DNA from 4 places in the Pseudarthrobacter oxydans genome. Region 2 is predicted to be linked to each of the others. Evidence: predicted binding sites of a transcription regulator. Region 2 holds the regulator's gene; each other region holds the start of a gene.
What was found. The regulator Rex, encoded in region 2, represses fermentation and respiration genes when NADH is low (regulators of the CRP and FNR family bind a similar motif). The targets are predictions, from matches to a motif close to CTTGTGAANNNNTTCACAAG.

Region 1 (7,251 bases), 950 kb from region 2:
TCCATGACGCCGAGGCCGAACTGAAGCGGGCCGAGGCGGACGTGGAACAGGTCGCCTCGCGAATCCAGCGGGACGAGGCGCGGCTGAACAGCGGCACCGGGTTGTCCAAGGACCTGGTGGCCCTCCAGAAGGACATCGCCTCGCTCAACAAGCGTCGCTCGGACCTTGAGGACATCGAACTCGAGGTAATGGAGCGGCTGGACTCCCTTCGCGCCAGGCAGGCGGCGCAGCAGGGGATTGTGGACGATATCCAGGGATCCTTCGGCACCATCCGCGCCGAGCTGGATGCGGAACTGGCTGAGGTGGAGGCGGAAGCGAGCGGGCTCCGCACCCGGCGCGCCGAATTCGCTGCGGGGCTCGACGCCGGCCTGCTCGCCGTCTACGAAAAAACGCTCGCCAAGCGGGGCGTGGGCGCCGCCCGGCTGTTCCACGGCACGTCCGAAGCGTCAGGCATGAAGCTGAGCCCCGGCGACCTGGCCGAGATCAAGGCAGCCGCCGCTGACGACATCGTCTTCTGCCCGGACTCGGGCGCCATCCTGGTCCGCTCGGAGGAATGGGCCTGACCCAACTAAGTAGCGCTAAGTGTCGTTTTGGCGGCTCATAACGACACTTAGCGCTACCTAGTTGGGGAGGGGCGGGGGAATCAGCCCGGCAGGATGATGTTTAGCGCGTGGGGTTTCTTCGCTGACCCGTCCACGAGCTCTGCCTGCCACACTTCCCGGGCGGCCTTTGCAAGGTCCGACGGCGTCGCTGGAGCCTTGCCCCGCCGGGTCAGCAGGTGCCGCGCCAGTTCGCCGCGGGTGTGCTTGGCGAAATGGCTCACCACTTTCCGCACGCCCTGCACTTCGGTGAACACGTTGACCGTAACGGTCTGCGCCGCCGGCGGCGCCCACGCTGCGGCGTAGGTGCTGGACCGGCAGTCAACCAGCAGCTGCCCCTCGGTGAGCGGCGCCAGTGCACTGGACAGGTGCGGCTTCCAGAACGAGGCGAGGCGGCCGACGTCGGGCAGCGCCGTCCCCATTGACAGCCGGTAGGCGGGCACGCTGTCCCCGAAGCGGATGGCGCCCCAGAGGGCGGAGATCACCAGCACCGACTCGTCTGCCTTGCGCCGCTGCACAGGGGTGAGCGTCTTGTAGCCCAGTGCGTCGTACAGCACGCCGGAGTAGATCTGGTGGGCGGGAGCCGCGGGTTCAGCGTGGAGCCGGGTGTTGCGGTCGACGTCGTCCTTCAGCGAGGCCCCGACCCCCAGCAACGCGAGGGCGTCCTCGTGCGCGCTCACCGCCCCCAGTGCGTCGAGCACCTTGGCGCGGCAGGAGTTCAGGTCCGGGAAGCTCAGGGAAGGCCAGTCGACGGCGGAACCACGGATCGCGGGCGTCTTGCCTTCGGAAGGGGGGAGCAGAATCAGCACCGTCCGATCCTACCGGCGCAGGGAATGCGGCACCGCGCCGGTAGACTGGACCTGGATGGGTTGACCAGGCGGCCGCGCGTCACGCAAGTGGCTCGAGGAACGTCCGGGCTCCACAGGGCAGGGTGGTGGGTAACGCCCACTCGGGGTAACCCGCAGGCCAGTGCCACAGAGAACAGACCGCCTGGGTCGCGCCGGTTTGAAAGCGGCACGAACCAGGTAAGGGTGAAACGGTGGTGTAAGAGACCACCAGCTTCCCGGGTGACCGGGAAGGCTAGGTAAACCCCACCCGGAGCAAGGCCAGACAGGACACGTTTGAGGGCTGCCCGCCCGAGTGTCCGGGTAGGCCGCTGGAGGGCGCCGGCAACGGCGCTCGTAGATGGATGGCCGCTACTCCCGCACCGGCAACGTGGCGGGAGCACAGAACCCGGCGTATCGGTCAACCCATCCACCCATTCCGGTTTGACCTTGAGAGTTGTGTTGGGGATCCTGAACCGTGCCCGCAAATATTGACCCGCCCTCCGGCTATGGAGCCGCCCAACCGCAGGGTTCCGCCCGCGGACGGCAGGCTGTTGCCCTGGCCGGGTTCCTTGCGCTCTCCGCTGCAGCCTGGGCCTTGGCGTCGGTCCCCATCATCCTGAATTCCGGCGGCTGGTTCGCGGGGTCGGTCAAGGCTCCCTGGATGCCGCCGGGCTGGATGTTCAGGAGCATGTGGATGCTGCTCTACGCGGGGGTGGCGGTTGCCGCCTGGCTCGTCTGGCGGAAAGGGGAGCTGAGGGGAGGCGCCCTGGCCGGGTACCTTGTCCAGCTGGTGCTCAACGCCGCGTGGCCGCTGGCCTTCTTCGGGCTCTTTCCGGTATTTGGAGCCGCTGCACTCTGGGCTGCTTTCCTGGTGATTGCCGGGCTGGCGGCGTCCCTCGCCTTCCTCGTTGTGCGGTTCGGTCCGGTGAGCCCGGCTGCCGGCCTCCTGATGCTGCCCTATTTTTCGTGGGTTGTGTTTTCGGCCAGCCTCAATCTCTATTCGGCCATCCACAACTGATGCCCCGGACGCAAGGCCGTTCCCTGTGAGTGATTTCACGTGGTTCCGGCCGGTTCAGGGGGGCCGGCCAACTTAGAATGGAGACCGGACGCAGGAGTTCTTCCGCCGGGGTTGCGTTCGCAGCCGGCGGTTTTTCTTTGCACGCGATCCAGGCGCCTGGGGGCCGACCCCTGCAGGCGCGGGTGCCCCTGCACAACATGTGGTGGCCGACATCCGTGTACGAGGACGTACACGGCTGAACCGAGGAAGGTATTTCTGTGAGCCAGACGTCAGATTCTTGTCTTGATACGTGGATGGGCCGGGAGGCCCTCGCCGAGGCCATGATTCCGGTGATCGGCCGGCTGTACCGCGAAAACAACGTGGTCACCAGCATCCATGGCCGGAGTTTGATCAACAAGTCCACCATGAACATCCTCAAGGCGCACCGTTTTGCACGCCGGATGAGCAAGGACGAGCTGCTCCTGGAGGAGACCGCGCCGCTGCTGAACACCCTGGCCGGCCTGGAGCTCGGTGCTGCTGCGATCGACATCGCACGGTTGAACCAGAAGTTCAAGGAAGAGGGCAGCGGCGCCACGCTGGAAGAATTCCTCCGCGCGGAACTTGCCGACGTTGTGGGCAAGCGCGGCGGCGACGACCGCACCAGCACCGACGTGGTGCTTTACGGCTTTGGCCGGATCGGCCGGCTTCTGGCCCGCCTCCTCATCGAAAAGGCCGGCGGCGGCCATGGCCTCCGCCTGCGCGCCATCGTGGTCCGCAAGGGCGCTGACAACGATCTCTCCAAGCGTGCCAGCCTCCTGCGCCGCGACTCCGTCCACGGGTCCTTCGAAGGGACCATCAGGATCGACGAGGAAGCCAACACCATCACGGCCAACGGCGTGCAGGTACAGGTCATCTACTCGGACAACCCTGCCACCATCGACTACACCGCCTTCGGCATCAACAATGCCCTGGTGGTGGACAACACCGGCCGCTGGCGTGACCGGGAAGGGCTGTCCCAGCACCTGCAGAGCAAGGGCGTGGCACGGGTTCTCCTGACCGCGCCGGGCAAGGGCGACCTGAAGAACATCGTCCACGGCATCAACCACGGCACCATAGAGGACACTGACCAGATCGTGTCCGCCGCGTCCTGCACCACCAACGCCATCACGCCGGTGCTGAAGGCCGTCAACGACAAGTTCGGCGTCGTGCACGGCCATGTGGAGACGGTGCACTCCTTCACCAACGACCAGAACCTGATCGACAACTTCCATAAGGGTGACCGACGCGGCCGCTCCGCCGCACTGAACATGGTCATCACGGAGACCGGTGCCGCCAAAGCCGTGGCCAAGGCACTGCCTGAGCTGCTCGGGAAGCTCACAGGCAGCTCCATCCGGGTCCCCACCCCTGACGTCTCCCTGGCGATCCTGAACCTCCGCCTGGAGAACGGGACCACCAAGGACGAGATCAACAACTACCTCCGCGAGATGTCCCTGCACTCGGACCTGCGGAAGCAGATCGACTACATCGACTCACCCGAAGTTGTCTCCACTGACTTCGTCGGTTCCCGCCGCGCGGGCATCGTGGACGGCCTGGCCACTGTGTCCACAGACAAAAACGTCGTCCTCTACGTCTGGTACGACAACGAGTTCGGCTACAGCTGCCAGGTGGTCCGCGTGATGGAGGAAATGGCAGGGGTCAACCCGCCGTCCTTCCCCGCAAAGGAATCCGCCGCGGCCCTCGCAGCGATCGCCGTTTAGGCCGGGGCCGCCGGTCCCGCGAGTTCCCGGCTGATTCTGCTGGAATCAGCCGGGAAACGGGACCACACTGGTGGCATGGACAAAAATTCGACACTTCAGCACGAAACAACCCTTGAGCACGCCCTCGACGTCGCCAAAGCCAACCACAAGGAGGCCGTCCGGCTGCTTGAGGGCGCCCGCGCCGCCTACAAGACGGGCGACGTCGGCGAGGATCGGGTGCGCCAGCTGGAAGGACTGCTGGCCATCGCCGAGGAGGACCTCCGGAGGGTGATGCGCGAGCAGTAACCCCCGCGCGGACACTTCCACCAGCGCCGCCACTTGCCCTCCACACTGTGGAAAACAACGGGGCGACACGGGAGGCGGCCTAGGCTCTTCTGGTGCATGATGTCCGAGAAGGGGCCGGGTCCCCATGACTGTGAGCTGGTCCGCCTACCGGCGAGCCCGCCGTCGCTCGCGGCAGGCGTGGGGCATCCTGGCAGTGGCCGCCGTCGGTGCGCTGGCGGCACTGTCCTGGTTCTTTACTGCCGGCCAGTTTGCCTTGGCGGAGCCCGCGGCCTCCGGCCCCACCGAAGCCCCAGTGTTCGACCCTGCCTGGATGAAGCCCGTTGTGCCGGTGCACCCCGTGCCCTCCGGTACTGCCGTCACCGCGCTGGAACGGCTTCCCGTCAAGGGCCGGGCCGCGAAGGACAAGTACGACCGCGAAGCGTTCGGCCAGGCGTGGCTGGACGTGGACCGGAACGGGTGCGACACCCGCAACGACATGCTCAGGCGTGACCTTACCGCCGTGGTGTTCATGGAAGGTTCCACGTGCCGGGTGGCAGGGGGCTCCTTCCGCGAGCCCTATACCGGGCAGCCCTTGGACTTCCGGCGGGGCTCCGACAGCAGCCGGGCAGTCCAAATAGACCACGTCGTGGCCTTGGGTGACGCGTGGCAGAAGGGTGCCCAGGGATTGACAGCCAAGCAGCGCCAGAGCCTGGCCAACGATCCGCTGAACCTGATCGCGGCGGACGGCCCGGCAAACGTGCAGAAGGGTGCCGGCGATGCCGCAACCTGGCTTCCCAAGAATAAATCCTTCCGCTGCCACTATGTGGCCCGCCAAATATCGGTCAAGGCAGCCTACGGACTATGGGTCACCGAGGCGGAGAAGGGCGCCATGAAGCGCGTGCTGGGGTCCTGCCCGGACCAGCCCACCATTGCGGCGAAGTGACCGGGTGCCCTAGTGGCCGAACGGGTCCGGGTCGACGCCCGGCATCCAGGTCAGTCCGGGAACGCCCCAGCCGCTCTTCTTGGCCTGTTTCATGGCTTTGCGCGCATAGCGGTCAATCAGCCGGTTGACGTACAGTTTTCCGTCCAGGTGGTCATATTCGTGCTGGATGACCCTGGCAAACCAGCCGGTGGCTTCGAACCTGACCGGCTGTCCAAAGCCGTCAAACCCTTCAACACGTGCCCACTCGGCGCGCTTCAGGGGATACTGCCCGCCGGGGAAGGACAGGCAGCCTTCTTCTTCCTCGTCCGGGTCCGGTACCGCGCCGGAAATCTTTGACAGGGTCAGCACCGGGTTGACCAGTACGCCCGTGGGCGGAGCGCCGTCGTCGTTGGCGTATTTGTAGACAAAGATCCTCTTGCCCACGCCTATCTGCGGTGCCGCGAGACCCACGCCGTTGGCGGCGTCGTTCGTTTCAAACATGTCCGCTATCAAAGTCCGCAGCTCGTCGTCGAACACTTCCACCTCGGAAGCCCGGCGGTGCAGTACGGGTTCTCCCCAGATGGTGATTGGCAGAACGGTCATCTTTAGCGGTCCTTCAGCGGTGTCTCGTGCCAGGTGCAAGTGTGCAAACGGCGAAAAAAGAAGGAGGCCGCACCGGATCTCCGGTGCGGCCTCCTTCTTGGACGGCTGCACATACCGTCCCGTGAGGGTGAGCTACGGGGGTTGAACCCGCGACCTCCTGGACCACAACCAGGCGCTCTGCCAACTGAGCTAAGCCCACCATGTGCCTGCAGATTTACCGGCGTACCGGCCCTCTGGAAAGGCAACTCATATAGCTTACCTGCTCTTCAGGGGTGCTTTGTCCACTTTTGGGGTTTTTGCGGAAAATTCCGTCGAAGGTGGCGCAGATTACCCTTCCTGCTGCCCGGCGTCCCCGGCGGATGTGACGCGGCGGGCAATCTGCAGGGCAGTGGCACTGTCCGGTCCCGGTGCAGGCACGAACACGGCCTCCCGGTAATAACGGAGCTCGTCGATGGAGTCCTTGATGTCCCCCAGTGCGCGGTGTCCGCCCTTTTTGGCCGGAGACTGGAAGTACGCCCTCGCGAACCAGCGGCGCGAGAGTTCCTTGATGGTGCTGACGTCGATCACCCGGTAGTGCAGGTGTTCAACCACTGCGGGCATGTCCCGGGACAGGAACACCCGGTCCGTCCCCACGGAATTACCGCCCAGCGGCGCCTTGCGCGGGTCCGGCACCCATGTGGTGATGTATTCCATGACGGCGGCTTCCGCTTCGGCCATCGTCTTGCCGTTCGGCAGTTCCTTGAGGAGCCCCGATTTGGTGTGCATGTCGCGGACGAAATCGTTCATCTGGGCCACCGCGGCATCATCCGGTTTGATGACCACGTCGACGCCGTCGCCGAGGATGTTCAGTTCGGAGTCGGTGACCAGGGCGGCCACCTCGATCAGGGCGTCGTTCTTGATGTCCAGGCCGGTCATTTCGCAGTCGATCCAGACGATGCGTTCGTTAGATATAGGCACCGGACAAGCCTACCGTTACACCTTCAGGGCACCGGCCGATGCTAGGATTTCGAAGACGCGGCGGGTCATCCCGCTCCCGTGAGGATGCGCCTCGGCCGGCCGTTGGCCCGCCGGGCAGAATCGCAGACGAGATAGATTGGACGATCCTGAAATGACGGCGCCTGTGCCTGCGGCGGGGGAGGTGGCGCCCGCCGCCACTGTCGCAGCGGGCGGCGCGGAAGTGGATAATCCCCGGTCCCCGCTCCTTGCCGGCTTCGTGGGCTCCATGTTCATGCTTATCGGATCCTTGGGCGTGGGCTGGCTGGCCCCGGTCTCCGAACTCCGC
Region 2 (7,251 bases):
AGGGAGTCGGCTCTCACTAAATAGGGGATGAAATAGGGGACCGTACTACTTTCACTTCTGCCACAGGAACATCTAGAGTATCTAGATAGGTGGTTGGTGGATGGCTCAGCATCGGAACACCGCATTGGCATGAACATGGGGTCACTGTTGTCCATCCGTCAGCAAAGGAATATGGGAAATGTCGCCAGAACAGAACTTCTCAAACGCGAAGTTCCTCACCGTGGCTGAAGTCGCCCAGGTTATGCGGGTCTCCAAGATGACCGTGTACCGGCTGGTCCACTCCGGCGAAATGCCGGCAGTGCGCTTCGGACGCTCCTACCGCGTCCCGGAGCAGGCGGTGGAGCAGTACCTCAAAGGTGCTGTGGTGGACGGCCACACCGAGACCGCCTGACAAGCTTGTCCATAGCCGCCTCCCGGAAGCGGTACCCTGTTAAGGAACGTTTTACGTCATTGTAAGAATCTGTCAGTTGTTCAGTTCGTAGCTCTGTCCACGAACCTTTTCCATCAGACAGGTACTGCATCTAGTTTGTGAGGAACTTTCGTGGGTTCAGTTATTAAGAAGCGTCGCAAGCGTATGGCCAAGAAGAAGCACCGCAAGTTGCTTCGCAAGACCCGTCACCAGCGCCGCAACAAGAAGTAGCAATACTTCGAACTGCGTGGAAATGCCCGCCGCCTTCCGAGGTGGCGGGCATTTCTGTTGGCGCTGCCTAGACGCGGGGGCCCCGGATGCGGGCGAACCCCTTCCAGAGACCGTAGACGGCGCCGCAGGCCGTTGCCGCTTTGAGCCCGAGCGTGGCTGCGCGGCGGCCTGCGCGGAAGTCGTAGACGGGCCAATTGTTGTCCCGGGCGTGCCGGCGCAGACGGGCGTCCGGGTTTATGGCCACGGGGTGGCCCACCAGGGTCAGCAGGGGGATGTCGTTGTAGGAGTCGCTGTAGGCCCAGCAGCGCATCAGGTCCAGCTCTTCGGCGTCGGCAATGGCCCGGACGGCAACGGCCTTGGCGGAGCCGTGCAGGATGTCCCCCACCAGCCGGCCCGTGTACATGCCGTCATGTATTTCGCCCACCGTTCCCAGGGCTCCGGTCAGTCCCAGCCGGGTGGAAATCACGGTGGCCACTTCGATGGGTGTGGCGGTCACCAGCCACACCCGGCGGCCAACCCGCAGGTGCTGCTCCGCCAAGGCCTTGGCGCCGGGCCAGATCCTCGAGGCGATCATCTCGTCGTAGACCTCTTCGCCCAAGGCTTTTACGTCGTCGACCGTGATCCCCGCGGCGAGGGTCAGGGCGGAGTCGCGCACCGCATGGACGTCGTCGATGTTCTCGCCGCGGGCCACGAACTTGAACTGCTTCCAGGCAAAGCCGGCAGCCTGGGTCATGGTGAAGGCGCCGCGCTGGTGCATCTTCCGTGCAACGTGGAAGAGGCTGGCGCCGCGCATCAGGGTGTTGTCCACATCGAAGAACGCCGCCTCGCCGGGCTGCGGCGCAGCAACCGGCTTGGTGACTACGGCGACGTATTTCTCAACGGGCATGCAGTTGAGTCTAGTCAATCCACTCTTCATCCCACTGCGGTGTCACGCCGGACGTCGCCGCGCCCGGGCAACGGGGATACCGTTAAGGCATGGCCTCACCGCGCGTCCTCCTCATCACCAAAGCAGACTGCCACCTTTGCGAAGACGCGCGCGACGCCGTCGGGCGGGTTACCGCATCGCTGGGACTTGAGTGGGACGAGGAGTTGGTGGACCACCAGCCGGAACTCCGTGAACGCTATGCGGAAGAAATCCCCGTGGTGCTGGTGGACGGGGTGCAGCGCGATTTCTGGAAGATCGACGAAGCCCGCCTTGAACGCGTGCTCCGGCAGGCAATGGCGCAGTAGGGAGCAGCACCTTGTGATGATGCGGACATCGGCGTCACCTGCTTTGTTGGCAATGCTGATGGGGCTCTAGAGTGGTGTCACGACGCAATGCGAGGGAGGAGCTGGTGGCTTCGCTGGATTCAACTCCCCAGGCTGTCCCGGACCTGCCGGGAGCCACGGGCACGGCGGGTAAACAGATTCCGCCCGCTGCCGTGGCACGGCTGACCCTCTACCTGCGCGCCCTCAACACCCTGCTCTCCGAGGGGGTGGAGCGGGTCTCCTCAGAATCCCTCGCCGAGGCCTCGGGCGTCAGCTCCGCAACCCTGCGCAAAGACCTCTCCCACGTTGGTTCGTATGGAACCCGCGGTGTGGGCTACGAGGTGCAGTACTTGAGCCGGCACATCGCGGCCGCCCTGGGACTTACGCACGACTGGAAAGTGGCGATCGTGGGTGCCGGCAACCTGGGCAAGGCCCTGGCCCGGTACGGCGGCTTTGAATCCCGCGGCTTCGACGTAGTTGCCATTTTTGACGCGGACCAGATGGTGGTGGGCAACGAAGTGGGCTGGCTGCGGGTCAGCGACGTGGCCGACCTGGAAGCGGTGTTGCACCGGACCGGGGCCAACATGGTGGTGCTGGCACTGCCGGCCGCCGTGGCCCAGGATGTTTGCGACCGCGTGGTGGCGGCCGGCGTCCGCAGCGTCCTGAGTTTCGCCCCCGTGATGCTCCAGGTGCCGGAGGGGGTCAACCTCCGCAAGGTGGACATGGCAACGGAGCTGCAGATCCTGGCCTACCACGCACAGCGGGCGCAGGCCCCGGGCCAGACCGCCTAGGTTCCTTCGCGGTTCCGGCTGCTTTTCGGGACCCACGCCCGCAGGGTGGTTGGTGCCTGGACTACCGGCCGTACGGGTTGCCCATGTTGCCGCCGTACGGATTGGCGAACGGCTGCTGCCGCCGGAAATACGGAGCGGCACCAGGCAGGTAGAGCAGCACAATGGCCGCGATCCCCAACAACGTGCCGATGGTCGCGAAACTGGGAGGGCCGAAGAGGCCCAGGACGGAAAGTGCCGCGAAGACGGTGCCCAGGATGCGTGCCCAGTTCTTGCCCTTGCGGACAAAGAATGCCACCAACAAGTACAGCGCCAGGCCGATGATGGTGAAAACCACCAGGGTGCCGGCGATGACACCCTTCATATCCTCGTACGTGACTCCGGCGCCGGTGCCCTGGACCTGGCTGTCGAAGACATCGCGGAACCGGGGATCATCCAGCGTGGTGAGGCCGGCAAGCGCGGAGGCAACGAAGATGGCGGCAGAGGCGATCAGCAACCAGAACGAAATGTTGACCAGCTGGGGAACGCCCGTGCTTCCGGACGGCTGCGGCTGCTCCGACGGGTATTGCGCGTAGGGTGACTGCCCGTACGGCTGCTGCCCGTAGCCCGGAGCCGCCGGCGGGTTCTGGCCGTACTGCGGCGCGTTTTGCCCGTACTGGGGTGCGCCGGACTGCTGGCCGTACTGCGGGGCGTTCTGCCCGTACTGGGGCGCGCCGGACTGCTGGCCGTACTGCGGGGCGCTCTGCCCGTACTGGGGTGCGTTCTGGCCGTACTGCGGGGCGCCGGACTGGGGTGCGTTCTGGCCGTAGCGGGGACCCTGCGTGCCAGGCTCGGAGCCGGACTCGGGATCGTTTGGAACGGGAGGCGGGACAGGGGGAGTACTCATGGGCGTTCCTTTTGCATGTCGGGTTCCAGGTAGGCTGCCGGGAATGGTCCTGTGCCCTACCCCCAGCATGGCTTAAGTCCACCGTACTCCGGGGCGGGCGGCTTGTGGGTCATTCGGAAGAGGTATTCCCGCGCCGTCCTGCTGCGGCAAAGAAGGCCTGCGAACGGGGCAGCCAGAGAAGGACAGTGGCGGCCAGGCTGATGAGGAAGGCAGCCCAGTTGCCAGCCTGGCCCACGCCCATGGCCCCGTTGGCGACGGCCAGGACCAGGGTGATGCCGGTGAGTGCCGTCAGGCCCAGCCGTGCCCGGTGCTTCCCCTCTTTCATGGCGAGGGCGAACACGATCTGGGCCGCCCCCACGCTGGCCGCCAGCAGCATGAGCAGCAGCACCTGGGTTGCGGCTCCCGGCGCAGCAGCGAAGAGCACCAGGGAGGCCAGCATGCCGAGGAGTCCCCCCAGCAGGCCCAGGATGCCGCCCACGAACCAGATCCAGAACGAAACCTTGAGTTCGGTGGGAAGGGCCGCCACCGCGAAGATCCGGGCGAAACCGGTCCGGGGCGCGCTGGGAGAGTTGCTCATGGCCCTCACTGTAAACCCCTCCGGCGAGGGGGGAGTGGAGTCGGGAGTTAAAAGGAGGCACCCCGGCACCGGACTGCGGACGTCCAGTGCCGGGGTGCCGGCGGGAAAGGCGATTACGCTGCGGGAGCGATGAAAGCCAGTTCCAGGTTGATGGCCACCTTGTCGCTCACCAGGACGCCGCCGGTCTCCAGGACAGCGTTCCAGGTCAGGCCGAAGTCCTTGCGGCTGATGGTGGTCTCAGCGGAAACGCCGGCGCGGGTGTTGCCGAACGGGTCCACGGCCACGCCGTTGAACTCGGTGTCCAGCGTGACGGGGCGGGTGACGCCCTTGATGGTCAGGTCCCCGGTCAGCTCGTAGCTGTTGCCCTTGGCCACCAGGCCGTTGGAGACGAAGGAGATCTCGGGGAACTTCTCCACGTCGAAGAAGTCCTCGCCCTTGACGTGGCCGTCGCGGTTGGCATCGCCGGAATCGAAGCTGGCCGTGTTGATGGTGGCGTTGATCTTCGCGCCGGCCACATCCTCAGGGAGGTCCAGGGTTGCTGCGGCTTCCTTGAACTGGCCGCGGACCTTGCTGATGCCCGCGTGGCGGACGGTGAAGCCGATCTCGCTGTGGGAGTTGTCCAGGGTCCAGGTGCCGGTGGTGACGTCTGCGGGAAGTGCCATGATTTTGCTCCTTGTGTGTGCTGTGAGGGTTCTGCTATTGAAGCTTCATCTGTTGAAGTATCAACTAACTGCTGCATCCAGTATAAACATGCATTTGCATGTTTCATTCCCATCTTCGGAACATTTCTTCAAAAACTTCAGTTCTACTCTGTGTAGAAGATTTCGGATCGCACGCCATCTTTGAGAAACTGGTAAACATGCCCCAAGCCACTGTCCATTTGCTCCGCCACGGCGAGGTCCACAACCCTGACGGCGTTCTGTACGGAAGGCTGCCCGAATTCCACCTCTCCGAGCTGGGGCAGGAGATGGCGCGCATGCTCGCCGAGCACTTCCGCCGCCGCGCCGCAGCCGGCGCCCGCATCACCTACCTGGCAGCGTCGCCGCTGGACCGTGCGCAGGAAACTGCACGGCCGACGTCGGACGCCCTGCACCTGGAAATCCACACGGACGAGCGGATCATCGAGGCGGAGAACTACTTCGAGGGCATGAAGGTCACCAAGGCGGAGCTTCGCCGGCCCAAGCACTGGCCCCGGCTGGTCAACCCGCTGCGGCCCTCGTGGGGCGAGCCCTACAGGAACCAGGCCTCCCGGGTGATGGAAGCGGTGCAGGATGCACGGCTGCGCGCCATCGAACTGGCAGCCGGGGACTTCGGAACGGACGGGCCTGAAGCGATCATGGTCAGCCACCAGCTCCCCATCTGGGCCACCCGGCTGAGCGCCGAGGGCAGGCCCCTGTGGCACGACCCCCGGAAGCGTGAATGCACGCTGACATCCATCACGTCGCTGGTGTTCGACGACGGCGGCGCGCTCCTGCGCGTGCAGTACAGCGAACCGGCGGCTTCCCTACTTCCGGGTGCGGCAAGCACCCCTGGAGCCTAGTAGTGACCGACAGTAATGAAAGGAACGGGCTGCCCCCTGCGCCCGTCACCTCCCGCCGCAGCCTGCTTGCTGCCGGCGGCCTCGCCCTGACCGCCCTGGCCCTAGGGCTGTCCGGCTGTGCGCAGGAGGACGCCCTGGCGCAGCAGGCCAAAGCGGGGGACAACAAGAACTATGTGGCCGGGGACGGGTCCGTCACGGAGTTCGCCGCCGGAGACCGCAAGTCCGCCATCCAGGTCAACGGCACCCTGTTCAACGGCACCGCGGTTGCGCCCGCCGACTTCCAGGGCAAAGTGACAGTCCTGAACTTCTGGTTCGCGGCCTGCGCCCCCTGCCGGGTGGAAGCGCCCATCCTGGAAGAGCTCCACCAGGAATTCACGGACCAGGGCGTGCAGTTCTTCGGCGTCAACCTCCGGGACGAGAAAGCCACGGCAGAGGCGTTCGAGAAGAACTTCAACCTGACCTACCCGAGCTTCGACGACAAGGGCGGCGGCGTCCTCCTGGCCGTCTCCGGGCTGGTTCCGCCCGGCGCGGTTCCCACCACCCTGGTGCTGGACAAGCAGGGCCGCGTGGCCTCCCGTGTCCTGGGCGAAGTCCAAAAGGGCACCCTGAAGGCCCTCATCGCTGCCGCCGTGGCAGAGTAGCGGCGGCCCGGACCGTGAACAGCCCCTTCGCCGAAGCCATCCTGAACGGCTCGCTCCTCCTTGCCATTCCCGTGGCACTGCTGGCCGGACTGGTTTCCTTCCTCTCGCCCTGCGTCCTGCCCCTGGTTCCCGGGTACCTGGGTTACGTCACCGGGCTGAGCGGCGTGGACCTGGAAAAGCAGAAGCGCGGCCGGATGCTGCTGGGCATTGGACTGTTCGTGCTCGGCTTCTCCGTGATCTTCGTCCTGCTGGGGGGTGCCTTCGGCCAGCTGGGAACCCTCATCACGGGCACGCAGAATGCCTGGATCACCCAACTCCTGGGCATCCTGGTGATCGTCATGGGCGTGGTGTTCATGGGCGGCTTCAGCTGGCTGCAGCGCGACGCCAAGATCCACGCCAAGCCGCCGGCCGGGCTCTGGGGCGCGCCGCTGCTGGGCCTGACCTTCGGGCTGGGCTGGGCGCCGTGCATCGGCCCCACCTACTCCGCCGTCCAGCTGCTGAGCCTCTCCGGCGGCTCCTCCGCCGCCAAGGGCGCCTTCCTGGCCTTTGTCTACAGCCTGGGCCTGGGCATTCCCTTCCTGCTGATCGCTTTGGCACTCCGCCGCGGCATGGGTGTGATGGCGTTCTTCCGCAAGCACCGCCTGGCCATCCAGCGCACCGGCGGGGGCATCCTGGTGGTGCTGGGCCTGCTGATGGCCAGCGGCGTCTGGGGCGCCTGGGTGACCGAACTCCAGTACTGGTTCCAAACCGATGTGAAGTTGCCGATCTGATGAGCGAGCGCGTGAACGTAGACAAGAAATCTTCCGCCCCGGTCACTGGCGCCGGTGCGCCAGGTTCCAAGGCGGACGCCGCGCTGCCGGCCCTGGGCCCCAAAGAGATGCTGCGCTGGGCGTGGACCCAGCTGACCAGCATGCGCACGGCGCTTTTCCTG
Region 3 (7,251 bases), 1.5 Mb from region 2:
ACATTGTTGACCAGGACATCCACGCGTCCGTGTGCGGCAAGCGCAGCTTTGACGGCCTGGGTGGCGCCGGCGAAGGTCTCCAGGTCCGCAGTAACGGATGTGGCCGACCCTCCGGAACCGGAGGACTTGGCGGCCTCTTCGATGCTGCGGGCCACATCGTGAACCAGTTCCGCGCGGTCCACCAGGACCACTGCCCCGCCTTCGGCGCCGATGCGTTCGGCCACTTTCCGGCCGATCCCCTGGGCGGCACCGGTGACGACGGCGACCTTGCCGCCGAACCTGCCTGGGGTCACGAATTGCCCGGCGTACGGTTCAGCCATCAGAGGGCGGCCTTCGCGTCGATGGCGCCGGCCATGGTGTCCTTCGCATCGTGGGCGTGCGCGGTGATGACGGCGCGGAGGCGGTCCTTGTCCCCGCGCTCAAAGGCGTCCACGATGTCCAGGTGGTCCTGGGTGACCCGCTCGAAGATCGGCGTTCCGGTTTCGAACGCCGCGGCCATTTGGGCGTGCACGTCCAGGCGGCGGTAGGACTCCAGCAGCATGGGGTTGTCGCAGATCATGAAGAGGTACTCATGGAATTCCTCGTTGGTACGCGCGAACTCCTCGGGGTCCGTAATGTTCCCGCCTTCCACTGACGCCGTGGTGGCTTGGGCGAGCCGGCGGAACTGCCGCAGCTGTTCCTCGCTGAGCCTGCCCAGCAGCAGTTCGCTGACCGCCAGCTCCAGGCCCATGCGGGCGTCGAGCTGGGCGAAGCTGTCCTCCTTGCGGAAGTCCAGCCGGCCGGTCTCCAGCGAGGACACGGCCTCGCTGCGGCTCATCGTGTCACCTTCGGCCTGGATCTTCCCGGCCGGCGCCGGGGCTCCCGTCTCGGCGTCGCCTCCGGTAGTCTCCTTCGGCGCGAACCGCTCGAAGTAGAAGTTGGCGGGCTGGATGCCTTCAGCGTCCAGCCACTTCGAGACGGCGTTGACCATGGGGGGCGGGCCGCAGAGGTAGATGTCCACGTCGCCTTCGTTAAGGTGCTTCGGTTCGATGATCTGTGTGACGTAGCCGGTGTGCGGGGCGGAGGTGCCGGGCTCGGAGGCGATGTAATCCCAGGTGAAACCGGGCAGCTTCGCTTCGTAGGCCCGCAGCCAGTCCAGGCCCACGATGTCCGCTTCGCGGGTGAGCCCGTAAATGAGGTGGACCGGGGTGGACGGCGGGTTTTCGGACAGCTTTTCCAGGATGGACAGGAGCGGGGCCAGGCCGGTGCCGCCGGCCAGGAGCAGCAAGGGCCGCTTGGGCTCGCGCAGGAAGAACGATCCGTAGGGGCCGGTGAACTCGATGGAGTCGCCTACTGCGGCGCGGTCCCGCAGGTACTCGGACATGGCGCCCTGCGGGGTTACGCGGACCATGAAGGACGCGTCCTGCACCTCGGGTCCGCTGCTGAAGGAGTAGGAGCGCTCGGCGTCGGTGCCGGGGACCCTGAGGTTGACGTACTGGCCGGGAAGGAAGGCCAGTGCGTCCCGGTTATCCACCTCGAGGGTGAAGGACACCGTGGTGTCCGTGTGCCGGTTGAGCTCCTTGATGGTGGAGCTGAAGGTGGCCGCCGCCGTCTTGGCCGACTCCGACGTGGCCGGGATCTGGATGGCAAGGTCGGACTCGGGGACGGCCTGGCAGGTCAGCAGGTAGCCCTTTTCGAGTTCCTCTTCGGTCATGGCGTCGTCAATGTAGTCGCCCGGGTCGAAGGTGCCGGAATCGCAGAACGCCTTGCAGGTGCCGCAGGCGCCGTCGCGGCAGTCGGACGGAATGTTGATGCGCGCCTTGTAGGCCGCGTCCATGACGGTCTCATAGTCGCCGACCTTGATGACTTTGGTGACGCCGTCTTCGAAGCTGAGGGCTACTTTATGGCCCATGGTGTCCTCCTGGCTGGGCGGGCGCGTCGTCGCGTCCCGGGAAAGTTCTGGCGTGCCCGGCGGGCACGGGATGGGAACTGCCGTACGGCACCCGGGACTTCCGGGCGCCGGTTCGGGCAGGTCAGATCATGTAGACGTCCACCACGTGGTGGATGTAGTCGTTCTTCAGGACTACCTTCTTCTTCAGGATCACCGGTTCCGGGCCGGAAAGGTCGATCGTGTAGTAGCTGGTGCCGAAATATGTGTCCGTCGTGTTGTAGCGGAAGTAGAGCGTGAACCAGTTGAAGCGCACCTCGACCCGGCCGCCGTCGTTCGCCAAAACCTCAACGTCCGTGATGTTGTGCCCCGTGCGCGGCTCGGGGAGGGAGGTGGCCGATGACCTGTCGGTCTTGATCCGGAACACCCGGTCCTCGATGCCGCCGCGGTTGTCGTAGTAGATCAGGGAGATCTCGTTCTGCGGGTCCTGCGTCAGCTGGTCATCCACGTCCCAGGCCGGCATCCAGAATTCGGAGTCGGGGTGGTAGCACTCGAGCCACTCATCGAACTGGCGGTCGTCCAGCAGGCGGGCTTCCCGGTAAAGGAAGGCACGGACGGTTTCGAGGATTGCAATGTCCTCCGCGGCCTTGAGGACCGGGGCGGTTTGGGTCAGGCTGGTCATTGTGTCTGCGCTCTCTGTGGTTCCGGTGGGCTCTGTCAGGCGGAGGCGGGGACGGAGGCCAGCGCGGAACGCTCCTCTTCCTCCGCCAGGGCACGGTCCATGACTTCCTTCCAGTACCCGTGCTGGATGGGGTAGAGCCCTTCATCTTCGGTGCGCACTCCGGAGGCGATGACCTTGGTCATGCCCAGGGCCTGGGCCTGCTCGTCCGGGCCGGCGATCTCGTGGGTGGAGCCGCGGGTCATGTCGTTCCAGGGGGCGCTGGTGGCCCAGTAGGTCTTGTTGCAGGAGCGGAATTCCTCCAGGTCGTCCGGGGTGGCCATGCCGGTGGCGTTGAAGAAGTCCTCGTACTGGCGGATGCGCTTGGAACGGTTCTCCTGGGACTCGCCCTTGGGTGCGATGCAGTAGATCGTCACCTCGGTCTGGTCCGCGGAAATCGGCCGGAAGTGGCGGATCTGCGAGGAGAACTGGTCCATGATGTAGACGTTCGGGTACAGGCACAGGTTGCGCGAGATGTTGATCATGAAGTTGGCCATCTCCTCGCCGTACTTCTGGACCAGTTCCTCCCGGCGGTCCCAGAGCGGACGGTCCTCGGGGTTGGTCCACTCCTGCCACAGCAGCAGGTGCCCGTGGTCGTAGGAGTAGAAGCCGCCCTTGACCTTGCCCCACTTGCCGGCATCCATGGCCTTGGTTTTGTTGGCCGAGTCACCGGCGCTGCGGCGGGCCGTGGTGGCGGCGTAGTTCCAGTGCACGGCCGTGACGTGGTAGCCGTCGGCGCCGTTTTCGGCCTGGACCTTCCAGTTGCCGTCGTAGGTGTAGGTGGAGGAGCCGCGCAGCACTTCCAGGCCTTCGGGTGACTGGTCCACGATCGAGTCGATCACCTTGGTGGCATCCCCCAGGTGCTGCTCGAGCGGCAGCACGTCGGCCTTCAGCGAGCCGAACAGGAAGCCGCGGTAGGACTCGAAGCGGGCCACCTTGGTGAGGTCGTGCGATCCTTCCTTGTTGAAGGTCTCGGGGTAGCCGGCGTTCCGGGAATCCTTGACCTTCAGCAGCTCGCCGGAGTTCTTGAACGTCCAGCCGTGGAACGGGCAGGTGAAGGTGGTGCGGTTGTCCGTCTTGCGGCGGCACAGCATGGCGCCGCGATGGGAACAGGCGTTGACGATGCAGTTGAGCTTCTCGTCCTTGTCCCGGGTGATCATCACCGGGGTGCGGCCTATGTACGTGGTGAAGTAATCGCCTACGTTGGGAATCTGGGACTCGTGGGCCAGGTACACCCAGTTGCCTTCAAAAATATGCTTCATCTCAAGTTCGAAGATCTCCTGGTCGGTGAAGATTTCGCGCTTGGCCCGGATGATGCCGTTCTCACGGTCGTCGATCACGGCGTCGGCAAGGACCTCGCGGGCATGGATCAGGTTCTCGGTCATGGCGTGCTCCCTCATTGGAGATTGCTGGACGGATGGGCGGGAGGTCCGGGCTGGCGTCGTTGCCGGCGGTGGACGTTAGAGGCAATTCTTCCCCCTCGTGACTGGTCTCACATCAGGCAAACACCTAGGGTCGACCAAGGGTGTCTTTATGTATCGATCATGACTAAAAAGCAGCATTATCAATATTTGTTTCGTCATTATCTTCGGACCTACGATGAGACAGACATCACGCGACGCCACGATCGGCAGGCACTCTGCACCGGCGTCCTGCGGCGGGTCCAGGAGACCTTTCTGGGCCCCAATTTCAAAGACGAAGGTGGAGACCGCCATGACTGAGACCCAAGTGGATACCAGGAACGAGAACGAGGGCACAGCCGTTGAAGCCGGCTCGAAGGCCACCGAACGCTTCGCCGCTTCCGGCAAGCTTTCGGAACTGCGCGTGCCCAAGGAGCGCGTGAGCCTGCTGGCCGGCGCGCTCATCAAGGCCGCCAACGACATCGTCGTTGAGCACCAGGTCACTTACGAGGAGTACAACGCGCTGAAGGCTTGGCTGATCAAGGTGGGTACCGACGGTGAGTGGCCGCTGTTCCTTGACGTGTGGCTCGAGCACACGGTCGAGGACGTCAACTCCCAGGACCGCCCCGGCACCAGGGGCACCATTGAAGGCCCGTACTACGTGCCCGGATCGCCGGAGCTTGCGACGCCGGCCACCGTCCTCATGCGCGACGGCGAAGAGGGCACCCCCCTGCGTTTCACCGGCCAGTTCACGGACACCAACGGCAATGCCCTGCAGGGCGCACAGGTGGAGATCTGGCACGCGGACGCCGCCGGCTTCTACTCGCAGTACGCCCCGGGCCTGCCGGAGTGGCTCTTCCGGGCCACGGTCAAAGCCGACGACGAAGGCCGTTTTGAAATCAACACCATGCGTCCGGCGCCGTACCAGATCCCCACGGACGGCGCCTGCGGCCAGCTCATTGAGGCGGCCGGCTGGCACGCCTGGCGTCCGGCCCACATCCACATCAAGGTATCGGCACCCGGCTACCAGCCCGTCACCCAGCAGCTCTACTTCCCGGGCGACCCGCACAACGCTGACGACATCGCCTCGGCCGTCAAGCCTGAACTGATGCTGGACCCCAAACCCCGCACGGACGGCGGGGCCGGAGAGGACGCCGTGTACAACTACGTCCTCGCCAAGGAAGGCGAGACCAAGTAGGCCTTTGCCCCTACTGTCTGAGGCCGGGCGCCAGGACCCGGCCACATGGCGCCCCGGAGCTGCATCTTCGGGGCGCCTGCCTGTTCCAACCACGCAGCCAGGAGCCAGGATGCCCACTTTCCGCCAGGACCCGGCGGCCCAGCCGGAAGCCGCAGCAGAACCCGTCACTGGAGGGCCGGCTCCCGGACTGTCGGCCGCGGAGATGCCGCCCGCGCGGCAACCGCTGCTGGAACGGCCCGGACGCCGCCCCGCCGGACCACGCCGTTTCCTTCGGGACGTGGCGCCGACCTACCTGTCCAACGGTGCCATTGGCCTGGTCTTCACCGCCTCCGGGCCCATCGCCGTCACCCTCGCCGTCGGGGCAGCAGGCGGGCTGAGCCAGGAACAGCTCGCCTCGTGGGTTTTCGGCATCCTGTTCTCCGGCGGAGCAGCGACACTGATCATGTCGCTGCTGTACCGGCAGCCGCTGGGGTTCGCCTGGTCGATTCCAGGCACGGTTCTGCTCGGGCCGTCGCTGCACCATCTTTCCTTCGCGGAAGTGGTGGGCACGTTCTTCACAGCCGGCCTGCTCGTCCTGGCCCTGGGCGCCACCGGAGTGGTCCGTCGGATCATGGCGATGATCCCCATGCCGATCGTCATGGCCATGGTCGCCGCCGTGTTCCTCCGCTTCGGCACGGACATCATCTCCGCAAGCCAGGCCAATCCGGCCGTCGCCGCCCCGATGGTGGGCGCCTTCCTGCTCCTGACCGCCGTGCCGGCCCTGGGGAAATTCCTTCCCCCGGTCCTGGGGACGTTGGTGGCCGGTTGCCTGGCGGTGGCGGTCAGCGGGCAGTATGTTCCCGGGGAGCCGGGACCGCTCCTGGCCGTCCCGGCCTTCACCCCTCCGGTGTTCACGTGGGCGTCGCAGCTGGAACTGTTGGTTCCCCTGGCCTTGACGGTGTTGTTCGTCCAGAACGGCCAGGGCATCGCCGTGCTTCGGGCCGCAGGACACCGGCCGCCCGTCAACGCTTTCGCCATCGTGTCCGGCGCGTTCTCCTTGCTGAACGCCGGCTTAGGCGCGGTATCAGCATGCGTGACGGGCCCTACGAACGCCCTGTTGACGTCGTCGGGAGTTAAGGAACGGCAGTACACAGCGGCGGTGACCTACGGTTGCCTCGCACTGGGCTGCGCAGCGCTGGCTCCCACCCTGACCCGGCTGATGCTGGCCACGCCCAAGGAATTCGTCCTGGTCCTGGGCGGAATCGCGATGCTGCGGGCACTCCAGCAGGCGTTCGTGACCGCCTTCTCCACCACCTTCACCCTGGGAGCGCTGGTGACCTTCGTGGTGACCATCTCCGGCCTGGATCTGTTCAACATCCACGCAGCCTTCTGGGGCCTGGTCATCGGATACTCCGCCTCACGGCTGCTGGAGCGTCCGGACCATGCAGGATCATAAAAGCGGACCGGCGAGTACCCGGCGAAGGCGCCCCTAGGGTGTCCCTGCCCAAGAATTTCACCTGAGCTGGGCAAAACCATGGGAAGTCTTGATCCAGCCGCGGCATGGTTAACCCAGCAGCAGCACCAGCCGCACCGAGCCACTGGTCCAGCAGGCACCCAGCTGGATGCGCGGAACAGGAGTAGCCATGAATCAAGCACCCACACCGGACGTCGCCTCCGTCGTCGGCGGTAGCGGCACGGTTCACCGCGGGAGCCTGACGTGAAACGAATCGCACCGCTGAATGCCCTCGGCAGCCCCTCGCGCACTGGCGAAGCCAATGCGTCGACCCGCATCAGTTACCCCGTTACGGGGCGGCGGGCTCCATCCGCTGTTCCGCCGACATGGACCTCCGGCAACGGCCTTCAAGAGGCAGACCAAATCTGGCCCGACTGTTGCGACTGAAAGTGCCATCCGATGGCCACCCGAATACGGGCCGCCTGGCGCACGACGGCGACAGCTGCCCTCTTCGCCGTTTCGCTGGCCGGGTGCTCCCTACCGGGAAACGGCCCGAATCCAACCACGCCGGCGCCTGACCGGACCCTGCCAACACGGGCGGAAGGACCCTTTCCCGTGACCTCTGTCACTGACGGG
Region 4 (7,251 bases), 1.7 Mb from region 2:
TGGACAGGACGGTGGGCGGCGTGATCCCGGGGACGTTCATCCCGTCCGTGGAGAAGGGCGTCCGTGCCCAGATGGAAAAGGGGGTCAGCGCGGGCTTCCCGGTGGTGGACCTGCGGGTGACGCTCACGGGAGGCAAAGCGCACAGCGTGGATTCCTCCGATGCCGCATTCCAGGCCGCCGGGGCGCTGGCCCTGCGCGAGGCGGCGGCAGCAGGGCGGATCCAACTCCTGGAGCCGGTGTCATCGGTGGTCATCACTGTGACGGACGAGCACGTGGGGTCCGTGATGAGTGACTTGTCCGCCAGGCGCGGCAGGCTCACCGGAACCACCTCCTCCGGTGACGGCCTGACCGAAATCAGCGCTGAAGTCCCGGACCAGGAACTGCTGCGCTATGCCGTCGATTTGCGGGCCCTCACCGCGGGATCCGGGCGCTTCCGCCGCCGGTACCTGCGGCATGATCCGGTACCCGCCAGCTTCAGCACCCCGTAGCCGCACCTGCCATGAACGACGCAGCCAGGAAGATCCAGCGCGTCTACCTGACGCTGACCCTGGGAAACACCCTGGCGGCCTCGTTCATCTGGGGCATCAACACGCTCTTCCTGCTGGATGCGGGCCTAAGCAACCTGGAGACCTTTGCCGCGAATGCCTTCTTTACGGCCGGCATGGTGCTGTTCGAGGTGCCGACCGGAGTAGTGGCGGACAGTTGGGGCCGCCGGGTTTCCTTCCTGCTGGGCACACTCACGCTGGCCGGGTCCACCTTCCTGTACTACCTGCTGTGGCAGTTTTCAGCCCCGTTCTGGTGGTGGGCCGTGGTCTCGGTCCTGCTGGGCCTGGGCTTCACCTTCTTCTCCGGCGCAGTGGAGGCCTGGCTGGTGGACGCCCTGAGTTTCGCCGGTTACGAAGGCGGGCTGGAAACGGTGCTTGGCCGGGGGCAGATGGTCTCCGGCGTTGCCATGCTGGCGGGCTCCGTGGCCGGCGGGGTCATTGCCCAGGCCAGCAACCTCGGTGTTCCGTTCCTCGTTCGGGTGGGCGTGCTCACCGCCATGTTCGCCGTGGCCTTCCTGCTCATGCACGACGTCGGCTTCACGCCTGAACGTTCGGCCCATCCGCTGCAGGCCACCCGGGCAGTATTGCGGGCATCCGTGGACAACGGACTGAAGAACCCGCCCGTCCGCTTCATCATGCTGGCGGCCCCGTTCACCGAAGGGGTGGGCATCTACGTTTTCTATGCCCTGCAGCCCTACCTGCTTCAGCTTTTCGGAGACCCGCGGGCCTATGCCATAGCGGGCCTGGCGGCGGCCCTGGTGGCAGGAGCGGACGTCGTCGGCGGATGGATGGCGCCCCGGGTCCGGAAACTGGTCCGGCGGCGGACCAGCGTGCTGATAGCCACGAACGTGGCCAGTGCACTCATCCTGGTGGTGCTCATGTTCACCAGCGTCTTCTGGCTGGCGTTGGTGCTCCTGGCACTCTGGGCAATCGTGTCCTCGGCCGGCACGCCCGTCCGGCAGGCATATCTGAACGACATGATTGCCTCGAAGCAGCGTGCCACAGTGCTGAGCTTCGATTCCCTGCTGGGCTCGGCCGGGGGAGTGGTGGTGCAGCCGCTGCTCGGCCGGACCGCGGACCTCTACGGCTACCCGGCTTCACTGGCCGTGGGTGGGGCAGTGCAACTGATTGCGGCTCCCTTTATCCTGCTCAGCCGTCGGCAGCGCTCGCCGGCGGATGTTGCTACCGGAGTCGCGGCAGCGCCCTGAACAATGCCCGTAAGCCATGCCCGGGACAGCAGGGGGCGAAGTGCCGCGGGCGCCTAACGTACGTGAGGGACCCCCGGGTCCCGGACGTGATCCGGAACCGGTCAATATAGATGAATTTGTGAACGCTAACAAGAGTGTCCTCGCGGAAACTCCGAAAACCTTTGACCTCATTGACTTCTTCTTTGTTAGCGTTCACACTTGCTGCAGCACTTAGCTCGACCCTGACCCTACAAAACCGGTAATGAGGCCTCTGCCTCCCGGATGGAGGCAACCCCATGCCAGCTGCGTTGTTCACTTCCAGCTCCGACGTCCACCCCGACCACTGCGTGATCGGGGTGGACTACGGAACCCTGTCAGGCCGTGCCGTGGTGGTGCGGGTCCGCGACGGCAAGGAGCTCGGCAGCGCCGTCCATGAGTATCCCCATGCAGTGGTGACCGGCTCCCTGCCCAAAGACGTGGCGGGCGACGACGGAGCACGGCTTCCCGGGGAATGGGCGCTTCAGGTGCCCAACGACTACAGGGACGTCCTGCGCATAGCCGTTCCCGCCGCGGTGGCCGCCGCGGGGATCGACCCGGCCGCCGTCGTCGGTATTGCCACCGACTTCACCGCCTGCACCATGGTGCCCGTCAAGGCCGATGGCACGCCCCTGAACGAATTGCCGGGCTATGCCAACCGGCCGCATGCCTACGTGAAGCTCTGGCGCCACCACGCCGCCCAAGGGCAGGCCGACCGGATCAACCGGCTGGCCGCCGAACGGGGCGAAGAGTGGCTTCCGCGGTACGGGGGCCTGATCTCCTCCGAGTGGGAGTTCGCCAAAGGCCTGCAGCTGCTGGAAGAGGATTCGGAGGCCTACGCCGCCATGGACCACTGGGTGGAGGCGGCCGACTGGATCGTCTGGCAGCTGTGCGGCCGCTACGTCCGCAACGCCTGCACCGCCGGCTACAAGGGCATCTACCAGGACGGGCGGTATCCCTCGGCGGATTTCCTGGCCGCCCTGAACCCGGACTTCAAGGACTTTGTCAGTTCCAAGCTGGAGCACGCCATCGGGCGGCTGGGGGACGCCGCCGGCACCCTGACGGCGGAGGCGGCAGCCTGGACCGGGCTGCCGGAGGGCATCGCCGTGGCCGTGGGAAACGTTGACGCCCACGTCACGGTCCCTGCCGCCAAGGCAGTGGAAGCCGGCCAGCTGGTGGCCATCATGGGCACCTCCACCTGCCACGTCATGAACGGCAACGAACTGCGGGAAGTGCCGGGAATGTGCGGGGCAGTGGACGGCGGCATCGTGCCGGGCCTGTGGGGCTACGAGGCCGGGCAGTCCGGCGTGGGGGACATCTTCGGCTGGTTCACCAAGTACGGCGTCCCGCCCGAATACCACCAGGCTGCCAGGGACGGCGGGCTGGGGATCCATGAGTACCTCACCGAACTGGCGTCGCGGCAGGCCATCGGGGAGCACGGCCTGATCGCACTCGACTGGCACTCGGGCAACCGCTCGGTGCTGGTGGACCATGAGCTGTCCGGCATCGTGGTGGGCCAGACCCTCGCCACCAGGCCCGAGGACACCTACCGCGCCCTGCTGGAAGCCACGGCCTTCGGAACCCGCACCATCGTGGACGCCTTCCGCGACGCCGGGGTTCCGGTCAGGGAATTCATCGTGGCCGGCGGCCTGCTCAAGAACAGGCTCCTGATGCAGATCTACGCGGACGCCACCGGCCTTCAGCTGTCCACCATCGGCTCGGAGCAGGGTCCGGCCCTGGGATCCGCCATCCACGCCGCCGTCGCCGCCGGAGAATACGCTGACATCCGGGAAGCTGCCGCCGCCATGGGTTCCGAACCCGGTGAGGTCTACACGCCCATCCCGGAAAACGTGGCCGCTTACGAGGAACTCTTCCAGGAGTACAAGGCCCTGCACGACTACTTTGGCCGCGGCGGCAACGACGTGATGCACCGGCTCAAGGCCATCCAGCGCAAAGCTGCCCGGACCGCCCTGCCCGGTGCCGGCTCCGCCGCCGAAACGGCCGTGGAGGTGTCCGCATGAGTGCAGGGAATGGAACCGGAACCGGGATCCTGGAAACCATCGCCCGGGTCCGTGAAGAAGTGTGCGCGCTGCATGCCGAGCTGACCCGCTACGAACTGGTGGTGTGGACCGCGGGCAACGTTTCCGCCCGGGTGCCGGGCACCGACCTGATGGTCATCAAGCCCTCCGGGGTCGCCTACCAGGACCTGACCCCGGAGCAGATGATCGTGACCGACCTGCACGGCACGCCCGTCAGGGGCACCAACGTCGGTGGCGGCGGCACGGTGGACTGGGGCAACCCGCCGCTGTCTCCGTCGTCGGACACAGCAGCGCACGCCTACGTCTACCGGCACATGCCGGAGGTGGGCGGCGTGGTGCACACCCACTCCACCTACGCCACCGCCTGGGCTGCGAGGGGGGAGGCCATCCCGTGCGTGCTGACCATGATGGGCGATGAGTTCGGCGGCTCCATCCCGGTGGGCCCGTTCGCGCTGATCGGCGACGACTCGATCGGCCACGGGATCGTGGAGACGCTGAAGAACTCCAATTCACCGGCTGTCCTGATGCAGAACCACGGTCCCTTCACCATCGGCAAGGACGCCCGCTCCGCCGTGAAGGCCGCCGTGATGTGTGAGGAGGTGGCCCGCACCGTCCACATTTCCAGGCAGCTGGGCGAGCCCCTGCCCATCGACCAGGGCTCCATCGACTCCCTCTATGCCCGCTACCAGAACGTCTACGGCCAATAAAAAGCACAGGCCAGTAATCCAGCGCCGCCACATCACTTCCCAGGAGAATCCATGAGCACCGCAGCAAACACTTCCCTCGACGGCTACGAGGTCTGGTTCCTCACCGGCAGCCAGCACCTGTACGGGGAGGAAGTCCTCAAGCAGGTGGCCGCCCAGTCCCAGGAGATCGCCAACCAGCTCAACGCCAATTCCGCCGTCCCGGTCAGGATTGTCTGGAAGCCTGTCCTCACGGATTCGGACGCCATCCGGCGCACGGCCCTGGAAGCGAACTCGGATGATTCCGTGATCGGTGTAACCGCCTGGATGCACACGTTCAGCCCGGCCAAGATGTGGATCCAGGGCCTGGACCTGCTGCGCAAGCCGCTGCTGCACCTGCACACCCAGGCCAACCGGGACCTGCCGTGGGCGGACATCGACTTCGACTTCATGAACCTGAACCAGGCCGCGCATGGAGACCGCGAGTTCGGGTACATCCAGTCCCGCCTGGGCATCGCCCGGAAGACCGTCGTCGGGCACGTCTCCAACCCTGACGTGGCACGCCAGGTGGGTTCCTGGCAGCGGGCCGCCGCCGGATGGGCCGCAGTCCGCACCCTGAAGCTGACCCGCTTCGGCGACAACATGCGCAACGTCGCCGTCACCGAAGGCGACAAGACCGAGGCGGAGCTGCGCTTCGGCGTCGCCGTGAACACGTGGTCCGTCAACGAGCTCGCCGAGGCCGTGCACGGCGCGGCGGAGGCCGACGTCGACGCCTTGGTGGCGGAATATGAGGACCTTTACGACGTGGTGCCGGAGCTCCGCGCAGGCGCGGCCAGGCATGAATCGCTGCGGTACGGGGCCCGGATCGAACTCGGCCTGCGCAGCTTCCTGGAGGCCAACGGCTCCGCCGCGTTCACCACGTCCTTCGAGGACCTGGGCGCCCTGCGCCAACTTCCCGGCCTCGCGGTGCAGAGGCTCATGGCCGCCGGGTACGGCTTCGGCGCCGAAGGCGACTGGAAGACCGCCATCCTGGTCCGCGCCGCGAAGGTGATGGGCGCAGGCCTGCCCGGCGGTGCCTCGCTCATGGAGGACTACACCTACCACCTGGAACCCGGGTCCGAGAAGATCCTGGGCGCGCACATGCTGGAAGTCTGCCCTTCACTCACGGCATCGAAGCCGCGCCTGGAAATCCACCCGCTGGGCATCGGCGGCAAGGAAGACCCGGTCCGCCTGGTGTTCGACGCCGATGCCTCCCCGGGCGTCGTCGTCGCCCTGTCCGACATGCGGGACCGTTTCCGCCTGGTGGCAAACGCCGTCGACGTCGTTCCCCTGGAGCAGCCGCTGCCCAACCTGCCCGTGGCCCGCGCCCTGTGGGAGCCCAAGCCGGACTTCGCAACCTCCGCCGCGGCATGGCTCACCGCCGGCGCCGCCCACCATACCGTTCTCTCCACCCAGGTGGGCATGGCAGTGTTCGAGGACTTCGCCGAGATCGCCAAAACCGAACTGCTGACCATTGACGAAGGCACCTCCATCCGGCAGTTCAAGAAGGACCTCAACTGGAACGCCGCCTACTACAAGCTGGCCGGCGGGATCTGATCCCGTGGCACGGCTGAGCTCCCGGCCCCTGCCACGGACTAGAACGCCGTGACGCGCGGCAAGCCTCGCCGGCTGCCGAGGCTTGAGGACGTGGCGGAGCTGGCCGGGGTCTCGCACCAGACCGTGTCACGGGTGGTCAACAACCACCCCAACGTGAGCGCGGGGACGCGGGAAAGAGTGGAAGCGGTGATAGCCCGGCTTGGCTACCGCCGCAACACCGCAGCCCGGAGCCTGGTCACCCGGCGCTCGCAGACCATCGGGGTCCTGGGCAGCGAGCTCTCCCAGTACGGTCCTGCCAATACATTGCTGGGCGTGGAACGCGCTGCAAGGGACGCGGGATATTTCGTCAGCGTCGCCGCGTTGCGGGAGGTCAGCCGTGACGCGATCCTTGACGCCGTCAGGCACTTCCTGGACCAGTCGGTGGACGGCATCGTGGTGATCGTTCCGCACCTTGAGACGCTGGCGGCGCTGGCGGAACTTCCCATCGGAGTGCCGGTGGTGGCCGTGGGACCCGATGGGAACGACACGGTTGGCGGCGTCAGGGTGGACCAGCGCCGCGGGGCTGAACTGGCCGTGCGGCACCTTATCGGGCAGGGGCACGTCCGGATCGGGCACGTCGCGGGGCCGCAGGACTGGATCGATGCCGTGGCGCGCGCCGACGGCTGGCGGTCCACCCTTGCCTCTGCCGGACTCGATACGGACCTGATCATCGAAGGTGACTGGAGCGCCGGCAGCGGCTACGAAATCGGCCGGCGGATCGCGGCGACCCGCCGGGCAACTGCCCTCTTCGTGGGCAACGACCAGATGGCCTTGGGAGTCCTGCGCGCACTGACCGAGGCCGGCATCAAGGTGCCGCAGGACGTGTCCGTGGTGGGCTTCGACGACCAGCCCGAGGCCGGCTACTTCAGTCCGCCGCTGACGGTGGTCCGGCAGGACTTCGAGGAACTGGGCCGGCGGTGCATGCAGATGATGTTCACGGCGTTCGACGGCACGGAAGGACCCCGGACACTCGTGGTGGAGCCGGAACTCGTCCTGCGCAGCAGCACGGCGCCGCCCGCCTGAAAAGTCCGCCCGGAGACCGGGCCGGCAGCTGATTTAATCCGGGGGAGACCGCCGCGAAACGTGGCCACAACAATCGCTGCGTAGGTTTCATTGCATGACGGAC

Region 1: the regulator Rex is predicted to act here: its motif matches at 2,467-2,486, upstream of SMD14_RS11885 (glyceraldehyde-3-phosphate dehydrogenase).
Region 3: the regulator Rex is predicted to act here: its motif matches at 4,065-4,084, upstream of benA (benzoate 1,2-dioxygenase large subunit).
Region 4: the regulator Rex is predicted to act here: its motif matches at 1,869-1,888, upstream of araB (ribulokinase).

The regions. Positions count from the first base shown of each region.
Region 1 covers NZ_CP139438.1:2,636,967-2,644,217, reverse strand. The annotation lists gene SMD14_RS11905 (C4-type zinc ribbon domain-containing protein) at 1-563, shown strand, start outside; gene SMD14_RS11900 (peroxide stress protein YaaA) at 644-1,408, opposite strand; RNA gene rnpB (RNase P RNA component class A) at 1,465-1,856, shown strand; gene SMD14_RS11890 (TspO/MBR family protein) at 1,902-2,444, shown strand; gene SMD14_RS11885 (glyceraldehyde-3-phosphate dehydrogenase) at 2,738-4,180, shown strand; gene SMD14_RS11880 (hypothetical protein) at 4,256-4,465, shown strand; gene SMD14_RS11875 (HNH endonuclease family protein) at 4,590-5,387, shown strand; gene def (peptide deformylase) at 5,397-5,969, opposite strand; tRNA gene SMD14_RS11865 (tRNA-His) at 6,096-6,168, opposite strand; gene orn (oligoribonuclease) at 6,297-6,884, opposite strand; gene mptB (polyprenol phosphomannose-dependent alpha 1,6 mannosyltransferase MptB) at 7,078-7,251, shown strand, end outside.
Region 2 covers NZ_CP139438.1:3,591,350-3,598,600, reverse strand. The annotation lists gene SMD14_RS16460 (3-deoxy-7-phosphoheptulonate synthase) at 1-24, shown strand, start outside; gene SMD14_RS16455 (helix-turn-helix domain-containing protein) at 179-391, shown strand; gene SMD14_RS16450 (30S ribosomal protein bS22) at 542-640, shown strand; gene SMD14_RS16445 (HAD family phosphatase) at 708-1,526, opposite strand; gene SMD14_RS16440 (glutaredoxin family protein) at 1,616-1,870, shown strand; gene SMD14_RS16435 (redox-sensing transcriptional repressor Rex) at 1,975-2,679, shown strand; gene SMD14_RS16430 (hypothetical protein) at 2,741-3,562, opposite strand; gene SMD14_RS16425 (hypothetical protein) at 3,672-4,139, opposite strand; gene SMD14_RS16420 (YceI family protein) at 4,253-4,801, opposite strand; gene SMD14_RS16415 (histidine phosphatase family protein) at 4,999-5,679, shown strand; gene SMD14_RS16410 (TlpA family protein disulfide reductase) at 5,682-6,320, shown strand; gene SMD14_RS16405 (cytochrome c biogenesis protein CcdA) at 6,335-7,090, shown strand; gene SMD14_RS16400 (cytochrome c biogenesis protein ResB) at 7,090-7,251, shown strand, end outside.
Region 3 covers NZ_CP139438.1:2,078,659-2,085,909, reverse strand. The annotation lists gene SMD14_RS09435 (1,6-dihydroxycyclohexa-2,4-diene-1-carboxylate dehydrogenase) at 1-320, opposite strand, end outside; gene benC (benzoate 1,2-dioxygenase electron transfer component BenC) at 320-1,891, opposite strand; gene benB (benzoate 1,2-dioxygenase small subunit) at 2,013-2,549, opposite strand; gene benA (benzoate 1,2-dioxygenase large subunit) at 2,585-3,970, opposite strand; gene catA (catechol 1,2-dioxygenase) at 4,299-5,183, shown strand; gene SMD14_RS09410 (benzoate/H(+) symporter BenE family transporter) at 5,293-6,618, shown strand; gene SMD14_RS09405 (thermonuclease family protein) at 7,231-7,251, shown strand, end outside.
Region 4 covers NZ_CP139438.1:836,690-843,940, forward strand. The annotation lists gene SMD14_RS03885 (elongation factor G-like protein EF-G2) at 1-488, shown strand, start outside; gene SMD14_RS03890 (MFS transporter) at 500-1,753, shown strand; gene araB (ribulokinase) at 2,029-3,789, shown strand; gene SMD14_RS03900 (L-ribulose-5-phosphate 4-epimerase) at 3,786-4,514, shown strand; gene araA (L-arabinose isomerase) at 4,566-6,086, shown strand; partial or broken gene SMD14_RS20255 (hypothetical protein) at 6,076-6,138, shown strand; gene SMD14_RS03910 (LacI family DNA-binding transcriptional regulator) at 6,135-7,148, shown strand; gene SMD14_RS03915 (hypothetical protein) at 7,243-7,251, shown strand, end outside.